2 regions of the Rummeliibacillus sp. G93 genome follow, and region 1 is predicted to be linked to the other one. Evidence: riboswitches for the same ligand, from Rfam matches in the RefSeq annotation. Region 1 holds a riboswitch; the other holds the start of a gene.

Region 1 (7,358 bases):
TTTCATGGATATAACGATAGCGAATGAGGTCTGCAATGGTAACGATTTTTAAATTATATTTTTCAGCTAACACTAGTAATTCCGGTACTCTAGACATTTCACCATTATCGCTCATAATTTCACAGATAACGGCTGCGGGTTCACTGCCGCAAATCCTAGCAAAATCAATTGCTGCTTCAGTATGCCCTTGGCGTTCGAGAACGCCATTCTCTTTAGCAATGAGTGGAAAAACATGTCCCGGTCGCCGAAAGTCAGCCTCACCTGCATCTTTGTTTAATAGCTGCATAATGGTTTCCGAACGTTCAAATGCACTAATGCCTGTGGTTGTATCCTTATAGTCAATGCTCACTGTAAAGGCTGTTTGGTGATTGTCTGTATTGTTGTGAACCATTGGATAAAGTTCAAGGTGTTCCGCCAGCTCCTGTGATACTGGCGTACAAATTAATCCTCTACCATAAGTAGCCATGAAATTGATGTTTTCGGGTGTTGCATACTCCGCAAGGACGAGTAAATCTCCTTCGTTTTCACGATTTTCATCATCCACTACAATAATCATTTTTCCTTTTTTCAAATCTTGTATTGCCTCTTCTATTGAATGAAACATATTAAACACCGCCTCTTTTTAAAATCCATTTTGCATTAAAAAATCCATCGTCATTGGTGTTTCTTTTTGTTGCCTCTCAGCATGCTGAATCACGTATTTGCCAAGCAAATCATTTTCAATATTGACAAGATCCTGTTCCTTTTTTATGCCTAACACTGTCTCACTTAAAGTATGCGGAATGATTGAAACTGTGAGCTGGCGTGGCTGAATATCGAAAATAGTAAGGCTGATGCCATCAATAGCTACCGAGCCTTTTAAAATACAATATTTTCTGAGCTCCTCTGCAATACCAATATCAATATATATCGCATTCTCCACTTTGCGCTTGCGCAAAATAATACCTGTACCATCCACATGTCCAGATACAAAATGCCCGCCAAAACGGCCATTTGCCGGCATTGCTCGTTCTAAATTGATACTATGACCCAATTGCAATGATTGAATACTCGTCCCTTTCACTGTCTCCGGCATTACATCAACCGTAAAGGCACTTTCCGAAAAAGAGGTAACCGTTAAACAAACCCCATTAATGGCAATGCTGTCACCTAAATGAATGTCATCTGTTATCTTTCGAGATTCTATTGTTAATTGCATACTTTGGCCACCACGTTTGATTGCTTTGACCTTGCCTATATCTTCTACTATTCCAGTAAAAATCAATTCCACCTCATTTCAATACAGATACTATTTTCAAATCTTCACCGATTTTGTGGATTTCTTGCAATTCGAGTTCCAAAGCATCCTCCATTTGTGTCACTCCTAAGTCAGAAAACATTGGAATAGCATTTTTCCCACCGACAATTTTAGGCGCTATATATGTGATTAATTGATTTACTGAACCGGATTTCAAAAAACTTGCATTGACCGTTTGGCCGCCTTCTACATACAGCTTCATAATCTGGCGTTTTCCCAGCTCTAGTAATAATTCTTCTATGTCAATTAAAGGTTTTGTAAGCTGCAGAATTTTCACATGTGATATCTGGCTTAACTGTGCAATCTTTTCTGCTGAAGCTTTTGAACCTGTTACAATCCACGTTGGCGCGGAACTATCCATTATCACCAATCTATCTGGCGTAATCCTTAAATGCGTGTCTAAAATTATTCGAATCGGTTGCTTCTTTGTATTTCCAAGTCGATTGGTAAGGCGTGGATTGTCTGAACATACCGTGCCGATTCCTACTAAAATGGCATCATGATTTTCGCGATCCTTATGAACATCCACCTGTGATTCCTCACTTGTAATTTGCTCTCCGATTCCTCTTTTTGCTGCTATTTTACCGTCTAATGTGATGGCCTGTTTTAAAGTAACAAACGGTTTTCGTTGTTGAATATAAGCAAAGAATTCTTTATTTAACGCCTGCGCTCTTTCTAGCAAAATATCTGTTGTTACTTCAATCCCAGCATCTCTTAAAAGCTGCAATCCTTTGCCCGCAACTAATGGATTGGGATCCTGTGCAGCGATGACTACACGACTTACACCTGCTTCAATTAATGCGTTAGCACAAGGAGGTGTTTTTCCGTAATGGCTGCAAGGTTCCAGCGTTACATAAACAGTGCTTCCATTCGCTTGTGATCCTGCCATTCGTAGGGCATGAATTTCAGCATGCGGGCCCCCCGCCTTTAAATGTGCGCCAAGGCCTACTATTTCGCCATTTGAAACAATAACGGCTCCTACTGCCGGATTTGGCGACGTTTGCTGCTTAGTAGTTCCTGCTAAATCTAAAGCAAGGCTCATATAAAATTCATCCGTCATTTCTTTCCTCCCTATCTGTTGTAGTTCATTACAAATAGAAAACCCCTTAGCTATTGTCAACTAAGGAGTTTAGGAGATTGTATGTAAAAATGGGTGCACTAAATAAACCTAGGAAGGTGTATTTTTCTTCCAAAGGCTGGTACCACTCACCATACGTCCTTCTCCCATCCAGACTATACTGTCGGCTTTGGATTCTCACCAAATCCTGCCTAAAAAAGGCTCACGGGCTTAGAATTACTTCATCACCGTCGATTGGGAATTTCACCCGACCCCGAAGGACAAACCATATAAAATTGTGTATGAGCTTTAGAAAAAAGAAAAACCCATAGATTTCTCTACGGGGTACATTGTGGAATTTGGCTGCAAAGACATCACCAAATAAACCTATTGAAGTGCTTTTTTTCTTCATAAGGCATTCAGCTTGCTCTACATCCTTCTCCCATCCAGACTATACTGTCGGCTTTGGATTCTCACCAAAATCCTGCCTTTAAAAAAGGCTCACGGGCTTAGAATTGCTTCATCACCGTCGATTGGGAATTTCACCCGACCCCGAAGGACAACCATATAAAATTGTGTATGAGTTTCAGAAAAAAGAAAAACCCATAGATTTCTCTACGGGGTTGTGTTGGAATTCGTATGTAAAAGTCATTACTAAATAAACCTATTGAAGTATATTTTTCTTCACAAGGCATTCAGCTTGCTCTACATCCTTCTCCCATCCAGACTATACTGTCGGCTTTGGATTCTCACCAAAATCCTGCCTTTAAAAAAGGCTCACGGGCTTAGAATTGCTTCATCACCGTCGATTGGGAATTTCACCCGACCCCGAAGGAATATTCTTTTATTCGAAATCATTATAAACTTAGTAAAACAAAAAAGAAAGCTATTAATCTTAATCACTTCAAAAAAGAGTGCCTTAGAAGCATTCTCTTCTAAGGCACTCTTTATTATTTTCTATTATACGCTACGTCGTTCAACTTCGTGCTGTTCCAGTGAAAAGGCGAACAATAAAGACAATCAGCGCAATGACAAGAAGAATATGAATTAATCCTCCGCCAATATGGAATATAAGGCCTAGTACCCAGAAAAGAACTAGAAGTCCTATTAACGTCCAAAGCATCATAAACATCCTTTCTGCAGATAATTTAAATTTATTTACATTTATTTATTACCCCGCAGAACAATTTACTAAACAAATGCTTGCCAAATTATCTTCACTCGCAATAATTCTGCTGCTAATCTGCAAAATTGGTCTAATCACTATATAGAAGTTCAATTCATTAAGAATTAATTTCAACTGCTTTTTTCTTTACTTTTTCCGGCACTACTATTTCTTTAATTTGATTATATTTCTCATACTTGCTCATGATCTCTTGTTTTATCTTTACTGGTTGACCTTGAGCATTTAATGACATGTCCATGTTGAGATTTAACATAGTCGGATAAAATGTCTTTTTATCGATATGAATCTCATAATCTACTTTGTTGATTTTCATATCTTTCAACAATTCAGCAGAATTAGCCATTCCAGCTGGCAATGTTTTTTGAACCTTTTCTTGAATGAAATGAGTGAACTTTTCACCTGAAGCATTTAATAATAGGATATAGTTTTTATCATTTTGTTTAAATTTAAAGTCCTTGACGAATTTCTTCAGTTGCTTAATCTCTGCCATAGGATCTGTTTGTTGATTGGAAGCTTGCGCTAATTGATCCGCCATTTCCGCTGGGAACTTCATCCATTTTTTTGAATTTGGATCATACGTAAACATACCGTCCTTTGTAAAATAGCTCTTTGTTTGAATCATTTTGTCAGACTCTGGAGCCTTCATCATTAACTTTTGATAGAAAGACATAGGGTTTTGAACTACATCCATGATGATACCTGTATCTGTCTCTACATTATTTTGACCAGAATTGATATTTTGTATAACTTCCATTTTTGTTCTGTAACTTTTTAAGTTTTTAGAGGCTTCAGTAGATTTTTTAAATACTTGCTCTAATGTCAAACCTGAATCAGCTTTGGCAGTAGACCCATTTTGTTTGTTTACTGGTTCTGCCTTTGAGTTACATGCTCCTAGCATAAATACCAAAAGTAATCCCATTGTAAGGGAAAGAATTTTTTTCAACACTTCCACTTCCTTCTTTTATATTTCGTCCTACAATTTAGTATAAAGGAAGCACTAAAAAATGCAGTCAACCATATTTACTATTTTTAATTTTTTTGTATTTCAATGGAATAAAAGGAAGGTGACATATGAATTAATACAAATTTCTCACACTGAGTATTATGTCTTCTTATGTTTGTTTCCATAGAACTAGTATGATATTGCCTTTTCCCACTTTTTATTAGTAGTTAACACCTCTTCATAAAATAAAAAAGCTGGTTTCCATATAGGAAATCAGCTTCTTCTTTTTGCATTATGCTTCCACATCATAGCCTTGTTCTTCAATCGCTTCTTTCATAGCAGCAAGCGTTACTTTTGAATCATCATAAGCAACAGCTACATTACCAGCCTCTAAATTTACTTCAGCTGATGATACGCCATCCAATTGATTCAAAGCACCTTCTACTGAAGATTTGCAATGACCGCAAGACATACCTTGTACGGCTAATGTTTTCGTTTCCATTCTGTATTCACCTCCTTCAAAGTGTACCGCTTATAATTTTATCCGTTTCAATCGAAGCGAGTTTGTCACAACACTAACTGAGCTTAATGCCATAGCAGCACCTGCTATCCATGGAGCTAGTAAACCGATGGCTGCTACAGGGATGCCAGCTGTATTATAGCCGAATGCCCAAAATAGGTTTTGGCGGATATTGCGAATGGTTGCATGACTGATTTTGATCGCCTTTGGTATAAGCAGCAGCTCGCCGCCTAAGATAGTCACATCGGCTGCTTCAATAGCCACTTCTGTACCTGTGCCAATCGCAATCCCGATATCTGCTGTCACAAGGGCAGGGGCATCGTTAACACCATCGCCAACCATTGCTACTTTTTTACCCTGTGCTTGGATTTCTTTTACTTTATCTGCTTTTTCTTCAGGCAATACTTGCGCGATGACATGATCAATGCCTACTTGTTTCGCAATAGCCTCTGCTGTTCTTTCATTATCGCCTGTCAGCATAATTACTTCCAGACCTTGTTCTTTTAACTCTTTGATAGCTTGTGGAGCTGTTTCCTTAATTGTATCCGCTACTGCTACAATACCGCGATACGTACCGTCAATTGCCAACAGCATCGCCGTCTTGCCTTCAGTTTCAAATTCGGTTAATTTTTCATCCTTGCCTTCAATATCAACTTGATGATCAATCATTAATTTTCGATTACCGACTAGTACTTGTTTTCCAGCTATCTCTGCTTGGATCCCATGACCAGGAATTGCGTTAAATGACTCTACATCTACGAAGTCAATATCATTCTCTGTCGCATAGGCTACAATAGCACCTGCAAGCGGGTGTTCTGAACCCTTTTCTGCACTTGCTAACAGCTGCAATGCTTCTGTGTCACCATAGAAATCAGTTACTTCAGGTTTCCCTTTTGTAATGGTTCCTGTTTTATCTAGGACGATTGCTTGTAATTGATGGGTTCTTTCTAAATGCTCTCCACCTTTAAAAAGAATTCCACTTTCGGCAGCTCTTCCTGTACCTACCATAATAGAAGTTGGTGTTGCGAGCCCTAATGCACATGGACAGGCAATAACTAGTACAGCAATCGCTGCGACTAGTGCAGGCTCAAATTGGCCAGGCTCTACAAATAGAATCCAGATGGCAAAGGTTACCACAGCAATCCCAATAACAATGGGTACGAAGTAGCCTGATATGACATCCGCTAAACGTTGAATTGGCGCTTTCGAGCCTTGCGCTTCTTCGACTACTTTTACGATGGATGCAAGTGCTGTATCTTTTCCTACTTTGGTTGCTTCCATTTCAATTGATCCGTTTTTATTGATCGTTGAACCAATGAGTTTGGCACCCGGATCTTTTTCAATCGGGATAGATTCACCTGTTAGCATCGATTCATCAACAGATGTTTTACCTTTCATGACTATACCGTCTACCGGTATTTTTTCTCCTGGTTTGACAATTAGATGATCTCCCACTTTTACTTCCTCTACTGGAATCATCACTTCTTTTCCATCTTTGACCACGCGAGCCTCTTTTGCTTGTAAATTGAGCAATTCTGAAATTGCGTTAGTAGTTTGAGTTTTAGCCTTTGCTTCTAAATATTTACCAAACAAAATTAAAGTGATAAGAACTGCGCTTGTTTCAAAATACAAATGCGGCATATAGGCTGAATGGCCAATAGTTTTGACTGCTTCATACAAACTATAGAAATAAGCTGCGCTTGTTCCTAAAGCGACGAGTACATCCATATTGGCTCCGCCATTGCGAAGGTTTTTATAGGCTCCTACATAGAATTGCCATCCGATTATGAATTGAACTGGCGTTGCTAGCGCAAACTGAAACCATGGATTCATAAATATACTTGGGATGCTTATATGGAATAAATGAACTAACATCGTAACTAAAAGCGGAGCGGAAAGAATGGCTGAAACAATTAATTTCAATTTCTTGCCTTGGAGTTCTTTTTCCTTATGGGTTTGCTTTTCCTCTGCTTCTGCTTTTGGTTTTGCATCATAGCCAGTATTTTTTATCTTTTCAATCAAAGAATCTACATCAACCATTCCTGGATTGTATTCAATCATTGCGCTCTCTGTCGTTAAATTAACAGTAGCATTGGACACGCCTGCTTGTTTATTCAAGACCTTTTCTATACGGTTCGAGCATGCTGCACACGTCATACCAAATACATCAAGGTCCACTTTCTCTGTTAAAACACCATATCCGATGTTCTCAATTTTTTTGGAGATATCATCTAGAGATGTTTTGTCAGGATCAAAATCAATAGATGCCTTTTCTGTTGTTAGATTTACTTGAGCATCTACACCATCCATTTTATTCAATGTTTTTTCAATTCTATTTGAACATGCTGCACAGGT
Region 2 (7,358 bases), 1.4 Mb from region 1:
AACTAAAGAACACAAGGTCTCCTGCTTTCGCTTCACTTGCACTAATTTTTTTGGTAGCTATATATTGCTGAGCAGCTGTTCGCGGCAAGCTAACGCCTGCTTGTTTGAAGGCCCATTGAGTTAGACCAGAGCAATCAAATCCTGTAGATGGATTACTTCCTCCCCATACATAAGCTCGTCCTAAATATTTACTAGCTTCAGCTATTGCAGCTTTAGCTGAACCAGAACCTGATACAGAAGGTGCTTTTTGATCACTATCGGTTACTTTTGCACCATTGTTACCATTGCCCGCATTACCTGATGAGCCAACATTATTCTGTTGAGGTACGCTTTCAGCTTTTACCGTATTATTGCTTGTTTTGCTGACCTGTGCAGATTTTACTGCTTCGGCTTCTTGAGCTTGTTGTGCTTCTTTTGCTTTTTTAGCTTGTAAGAATTGCTTTTCTTGAAGAGCTTTTAAGCGTCTTGCTTCTCTTTCACGCTTTTTACGTTCTCTTTCAAGTCTTTCTTGTTCTTTCTTCGTTGCAATTTGTTCTTTCAATTTTAGAGATTTTGCTTTGTTTTCAGCTTTTTTTGTTTCTAATCTATTTTCTTCTTCCTGCATTTCTTGGAATTGGTTTTGTAGCTTAGATTGCTTCTCTTGCAAATTGTGTTTTTCTTTAGCAAGCTTAGCTTTGTCTTTTTTCTGTTCATCTAATAAGTTTTGGTCTGCATCTAAAATGGTTTTTACAGAAACAGTACGGCTTACAGCATCCGCAAAGTTATCTGCACCTAAAATAGCATTTAGGTATGGACTGAATGTGCGATCTTGATTTTGGTATGCTTTTAAACGGTCCTCAATAATCTTTGAGCGTTCATTGATCGTTTTTTCAGTTTTTGCAATCTCATTGTTTGTTTCTGCTATTTCTTGTAAAGTTTTTTCATATTCAGCTTGTTTTTTGTCTAGTTGTTTTTGTAGTTGTTTAATTTCTTTATTTAAGAGGTTAATTTTATGATCGATGGATGCTTTCTTTTGAATCATCTGCGCGGATGTTTTTGCATTTACATCAATTGGTTGTTGCGTTGTGTACATAAAGCCGCATGACAGTGCAAGGGTTGCTATAGCAGTGCGACCCCATTTTGTGCGTTTATTCAATCTAAATCAACTCATTTCCCTAATTTTCTTTATATGCGTTATTTACCATTACTTATATTATCATGAATAAAGCGTTTGTATAGGTCTTTTGATGGCATTTAATAGAAGCGTAACGGATGTTACATATTTGTCATAATATTCTTTTCTTCTATTTTCTTCTACAAATTATATCACTTACTTTCCTATAAGTCTTTTATATTGTTTTTATTCCATTTTTTAAATAGGATTCACAACCTTTTATTCATCCCTTAACAAAGCGAAAAAGGCTGTAGATATGTTACTATAATTAAATCAAGGGTAAGAGGAGCGAAGTCTAATGGAATGGCAACAGTTAGAATATTTTCAGGTGTTGGCTAAAATCCAGCATATGACCAAAGCAGCCGAGAAATTGTCTATTTCCCAACCAGCACTAAGCCGATCAATAGCTAGGTTAGAAATGGAGTTGGGGGTTCCTTTATTTGAAAGACAGGGCCGTTCCATCAAGCTAAATAGGTATGGCGAAATATTTGTTAAACGTGTGCACAATATTATGCGAGAATATCAAGATGGGCTCCATGAAATTCAAGAACTAATTAATCCGAATCACGGAGAAGTATATCTAGGCTTTTTACATACACTTGGCACAAATGTAGTGCCAGATTTGATTATGCATTTTAGAAAACAGTTTCCAAATATTCATTTTGTCCTAAAGCAAAATCACACTCACTCACAGCTTAAGCAACTAAAATCCGGGGAACTAGACCTGTGTCTGCTCGCTGAAATGAATGTAGAAAAACCTATAGAATGGATGGAACTTTGGCGTGAAGAGCTATATGCTATAGTACCAATATCACACCCGCTTGCCGATCGTAAAACTATTACCATATTTGAGTTGGCCAACGAACCTTTCGTATTGCTTAAAAAGGGATATGCCTTGCGCATTCAGATTGATGAAGCGCTAAATCAAGCAGGCTTAACTCCGACAATTACATTTGAAGGGGATGAGGTAGCCACGGTAGCAGGTTTCGTGGCCGCAGGATTAGGTGTTTCCATATTGCCTGACGGAGAAGAAATAAATCCAAATAGGATGGCGAAAATAAAAATTAGCGATTTAAAATTAGAAAGGGTCATTGGGATGGCTTGGTCTTTAGAACGTTATCTATCTCCAGGTGCTAAGCAATTCCGACAATTTATTCTTCAATATTTTAAGAATAAAAAATAGTTATAAAAAAAAGCAAAACGCCCTGTGCGTTTTGCTTTTTTCAATATCTATTTAGCAATCGTTTCGCCAATTTGCGCTAGACGATCTAGTACTTCACTTTCAGTTAATTGATGTTTAGCAATATAACGGTTTCTTGGATGCACCCTACATTCATGCGTACAACCACCTAGATGCTTATCTTCATTTTCTTCCGAACATAAGATTTGTTTATTGCATTCAGGATTTGCACAATTTATATAACGCTCACAAGGTTCACCATCAAAGTGGTCTCTACCAACGATGACATGTTCTACTTGGTTAACTGGAACCGCAATTCGTTCATCGAACACATAGCATTGGCCATCCCATAATTGTCCTTTAGCTACTTCATCTTTACCATATGTGACAATGCCTCCGTGAAGCTGAGCCACATTGTCAAAGCCTTCTCTCTTCATCCATCCAGAGAATTTTTCACAACGAATGCCGCCCGTGCAATATGTCAAGATTTGCTTACCTTCAAATTGCTCTTTATTTTCATTAATCCACTCTGGCAATTCGCGGAATGTTTGAATATCTGGACGAATGGCACCTCTAAAATGTCCCAGATCATATTCATATGTGTTACGTGCATCTATCACAACTGTATTATCTTCTTGCATTCTTTTCAAAAACTCTGCTGGTTCTAAATATTCACCGGTTAATTCATTTGGATTAATATCTTCTTCTAAATGGAGATTCACCAATTCATCTTTCGGACGTACATGCATTTTTTTAAAGGCATGGCCCTCTGCTTCATCTATTTTAAAAACAATTCCATCAAAAAGTGGATTGTTTCGCATATAATCCATATATGCATTTGTAGCTTCTACAGTTCCAGAAAGTGTACCATTGATTCCTTCTGGAGCAACCAATATACGGCCTTTTAATTCATTTGATTGGCAGTATGCTAGATGCTCCTGAGCAAATTGCGCAGGATCTTCAATTTTTGTATAGAAATAATATAATAAAACTTGATATTTCATTTATTTCACCTATCTTTCATATTTACAAGATATTAAGACGGGGTCAGTAATTTTTAGACGCCGATAAATCTTGGCTTTTAAAACGACTTATCTATTATACTATAATTTAAAGAAAAAAGGGGCTCATTAGCTCGAACTCCATTAAACAAAAAAAGCTAGCTTATTTATCATAAGCTAGCAATCTATTTTTACATATATTGTTTTTGCTGTTTTTGTATCCACTTTTTCATGTTTGAAGCTAGAAGTAAGAAGATAGCTGTTAGGATAATACCTTTAATAATATTAAAAGGCAATATACCCGTCACAATTGTTTTTGTTAGGACAGCTCCTGTCTCAGTTGGTACATTTAAAAAGTAGGAATACATCGGCATAAATAAGAAATAATTAAGAACGCTCATTCCTATAGCCATTGAAATTGTACCGACCACTAATCCAGTTGAAAGCCCTTTGGTAGTTGTTAAACGTTTATATACAAAGTAAACCGGCATAATAAATAATATACCTGTTGTAATATTTGCCAAATGTCCTACTGGCACACCTGTTGGGCTGCCTTTATAAAACCAATCTAGCACATTTTTGATGACTTCTACTGTTATTCCTGCAACAGGTCCCATTGTAATTGTTGCCAAAAGAGCTGGGATATCACTAAAGTCGACTTCTAGAAAAGCCGGGAATGGAGGCAATGGAAAGTTAAAAATCATTAATACAAATGAAATACTGCTCAACATTCCAATCGTCACCATTTTTTGTAGACGTGTGTTCTTCAACGTTTTTCTCTCCTTTTGCGATTCACTTCAAAAAGAGGAAAGGCCCGTTTTGATTATGAACAAATAAACCCCTAAGCAAAAATTCGCTTAAGGGAGAGTTAGGCATAGTCAAATAAACGTCTTCGCATTCAACAAAAAAATGCACAGACGACCGTACCTTCACCTTCTCCCATCCAGACTATACTGTCGGCCCTGGATTCTCACCAAGTCCTGCCTTAACGGCTCGCGGGCTCAAGAGGTCAAAATGCCTCTAATACCGCCGATCGGGAATTTCACCCTGCCCCGAAGATGAATCAATATGTTTTTATTACAATTCCACTATATAAGAGATTTAGAACTTTGTAAAGAGAGTTGCACCATTCGTTGTAACAAAAAACGCCAGCATCTTTATGCTGGCGTTTTTAACTATTAAAATTTACTTACTGATCTTGGCTAACGGCAAGTAGAAAATAAAACTTGTACCCACATCCACTTCACTTTCTACCAAGATCCTTCCTTTATGTGCTTCAATAATATTTTTAGTAATCGCAAGTCCTAATCCTGTGCCGCCTTTTCCCCTAGTTCTTGCTTTATCAGCCTTATAGAATCGCTCAAATACATATTCTATGTCTTCTTTTGGAATACCTGCGCCATTATCCTTTACTTGGATACGCGCGTAGTCTTGCTGCTGATCGACAACAACTTGTACTATACCTTTTTCCCTTGTATGGCGAATGGCATTGTCAATTAAATTGGTTAGGACTTGCTCAATACGGTCTTCATCTAAACTAATCAGTGTCACATCATCAAATGACGATGAGTAGGTTAGCGTGATATGCTTTTCTCTTGCTGCTTGCACAAATTTCTGGGTAATTCGTTCGAACACGGGCGTAATAGGTACTACTTCTTTATATAAGGTGATGTTCCCCGATTCCATCCTCGCCAAATCTAGCAAGTCTGTAACTAACCTACCCATTCTCTGTGATTCATCATAGATAATTCGTATCATTTCATTCCGTTCTTCCTCACTAGATACGACATCATCGATAATAGCTTCACTATAGCCTTGCAGCATAGCAATCGGCGTTCTTAGTTCATGTGATACATTTGCGATAAAGTCAGAACGCAACTTATCCAAGCGATGTTCTTCTGTTTTATCACGAAGCACAGCAACAGCCCCCCGAACAGAATCGCCGCTATAGAGAGGGCTTATAGAGATTAAAAAATATGCCCCTTCCATTTCCAACTCTTCTCTTAATACTTCTTCCATTTCTAAGACATGGTCAAGCATATGGTAAATTTCATTAGGGATCAATTGGTGTTCATCTCGTTTTTTGATCGCCCATTTCTGAAGCAAGAGATCCGCGGGAGGGTTGCTTAATATGATACTTCTTTCACTATTAAATGTAATAACAGCATCTGTCATCGAAGTTAGAATGCTTGAAAGTTGTTCTTTTTCTTGGTTGATAACTTCCATATGGTGCTTGAGCTGCTTACCCATTTGGTTAAAGGCTATCCCTAGCTGACCAATTTCGTCATTTTGCAGTACCGGTACCTTTTTATCAAAGTGTCCCTTCGCTAATTCAAACGCCGCTTCACGAATTTTCAATAAAGGGGATGTGATACGCGTTGATAAGAAAAAGGCAAAGAAAGTTGTTAATAGAAAGGCTATAATAGCTGATAGAAATACAATCTTTGTTGTTTCTTTTGATGTTCGATGGATCGCATCAGGACTTTGATAGATAAAGACGACACTATGCTCCATCTTCTCAACATTTAAAGGAAAGGCTAAAACAATATACGATTCAACATGGTCCTTCTCGGTCGAGGAAGGAAGCATCATTTCTTTCACAATGGGTTTAGATGAAGTAAAAGCTTTATTGAAGGATTTTTCACGAATAATCCGTTCTTTAATCTTTTCTGAATTGACCCCTTCTTGCAAAGAAAATAGATCATCACCAGGCTTGTCTGCAATAACTGCATTTGTTTCATCGCTTAATATATCATGTATTATGGATTTAGTAGAGGCAATCGATTTATGGTCATCGACGACTCGTGCGATGGTAGTTGCTTCTTGTCTTAGTAGGGCTTCAGATTGTTGGGTATGGTATTTGGATAAAAATTCAAGCATCAATACTGTGAATACAAATAAAACAAATGAAACGAGAAGCAATATGGTTACCCATAGCTTCCCGACTACACTGCCCCATATCCTAATCATTCACTACCTCAAATTTATAGCCTACTCCCCAAACAGTTACAATCATTTTTGCAGCATTTTCCGATACACGATTTAATTTTTCACGAAGTCTTTTGACATGTGTATCAACTGTACGCAGATCACCGAAGAAATCATAATGCCATACTTCTTTCAATAGCTGTTCTCGGTCAAATACTTTATCTGGTGCTTTTGCCAAATAATAAAGCAATTCATATTCCTTCGGTGTTAGATTCACTTCTACGCCATCCGCTGAAACGCGATGTGCATCATTGTCAATAGTCAAATGCGGGAACACAACTAAATCCTTCGAAACCGATGTCACTGTTACGGGTGAAAAGGCTGCCGATCTGCGTAGAATAGCTTTTACTCGTAGTACTACTTCCCGAGGGCTAAATGGCTTTACAATATAATCGTCCGCTCCAGTTTCAAAGCCTTGGACCCTATTAGCCTCTTCACCTTTTGCTGTTAATAAAATAATTGGTGTTGATTTCTTCTCACGAATTTCCTCGCAGGCTTCTAAACCATCTTTCTTCGGCATCATAATATCTAAAAGAATACAGCGGTAATCATTGGTTAATGCTTTTTCTACCGCTTCTTCTCCATTTTCTGCTTCTTCTACTATGTATCCTTCACGCTCAAGATACATTCTGATAAGTCGACGAATTCTTTCCTCATCATCAACTATTAATATTGAAATTTGTTCAGTCACTGTACATGCCTCCCAGTATGCTATAGTATTATTGTACAATTCTTAATAGAAAATGAAAAGAAAAGCCTTTTTCTCATAAGAGAAAAAAGGCTTTTCTTTTGTCATAGAAACAGCATCTAAAGACAAGTACTCTAGTCATTACAGCGTATTCTCATTGTGAATTATCAAGCTAACCTTATATCTAACTATATTTAACTATAGTTGTTAGGTTTATTGCTTTAATTAGTTTTTATCCAGCATAAGAATGTAGACCAGCAATAATCAAGTTAACTGCTACAAGATTGAACATAATAATAACAAACCCGATTACTGCAAGCCATGCTGATTTTTGTCCTTGCCACCCTT

The links. Region 1 has a riboswitch for FMN ahead of ribD (bifunctional diaminohydroxyphosphoribosylaminopyrimidine deaminase/5-amino-6-(5-phosphoribosylamino)uracil reductase RibD). Riboswitches for the same ligand answer to the same signal wherever they lie in the genome.
Region 2: it holds a riboswitch for FMN, as region 1 does, so the genes downstream of both, M2M59_RS05690 (ECF transporter S component) here and ribD (bifunctional diaminohydroxyphosphoribosylaminopyrimidine deaminase/5-amino-6-(5-phosphoribosylamino)uracil reductase RibD) in region 1, are expected to answer to the same signal.

The regions. Positions count from the first base shown of each region.
Region 1 covers NZ_CP097314.1:2,980,104-2,987,461, forward strand. The annotation lists gene M2M59_RS15040 (bifunctional 3,4-dihydroxy-2-butanone-4-phosphate synthase/GTP cyclohydrolase II) at 1-604, opposite strand, end outside; gene ribE (riboflavin synthase) at 623-1,261, opposite strand; gene ribD (bifunctional diaminohydroxyphosphoribosylaminopyrimidine deaminase/5-amino-6-(5-phosphoribosylamino)uracil reductase RibD) at 1,272-2,357, opposite strand; FMN riboswitch at 2,510-2,640, opposite strand; FMN riboswitch at 2,785-2,918, opposite strand; FMN riboswitch at 3,061-3,194, opposite strand; gene M2M59_RS15055 (lmo0937 family membrane protein) at 3,331-3,477, opposite strand; gene M2M59_RS15060 (DUF6612 family protein) at 3,638-4,486, opposite strand; gene copZ (copper chaperone CopZ) at 4,776-4,985, opposite strand; gene M2M59_RS15070 (heavy metal translocating P-type ATPase) at 5,016-7,358, opposite strand, start outside.
Region 2 covers NZ_CP097314.1:1,148,112-1,155,469, reverse strand. The annotation lists gene M2M59_RS05705 (C40 family peptidase) at 1-1,135, opposite strand, end outside; gene M2M59_RS05700 (LysR family transcriptional regulator) at 1,452-2,336, shown strand; gene M2M59_RS05695 (oxygen-dependent tRNA uridine(34) hydroxylase TrhO) at 2,384-3,337, opposite strand; gene M2M59_RS05690 (ECF transporter S component) at 3,526-4,104, opposite strand; FMN riboswitch at 4,262-4,398, opposite strand; gene M2M59_RS05685 (ATP-binding protein) at 4,520-6,304, opposite strand; gene M2M59_RS05680 (response regulator transcription factor) at 6,297-7,013, opposite strand; gene ccsB (c-type cytochrome biogenesis protein CcsB) at 7,243-7,358, opposite strand, start outside.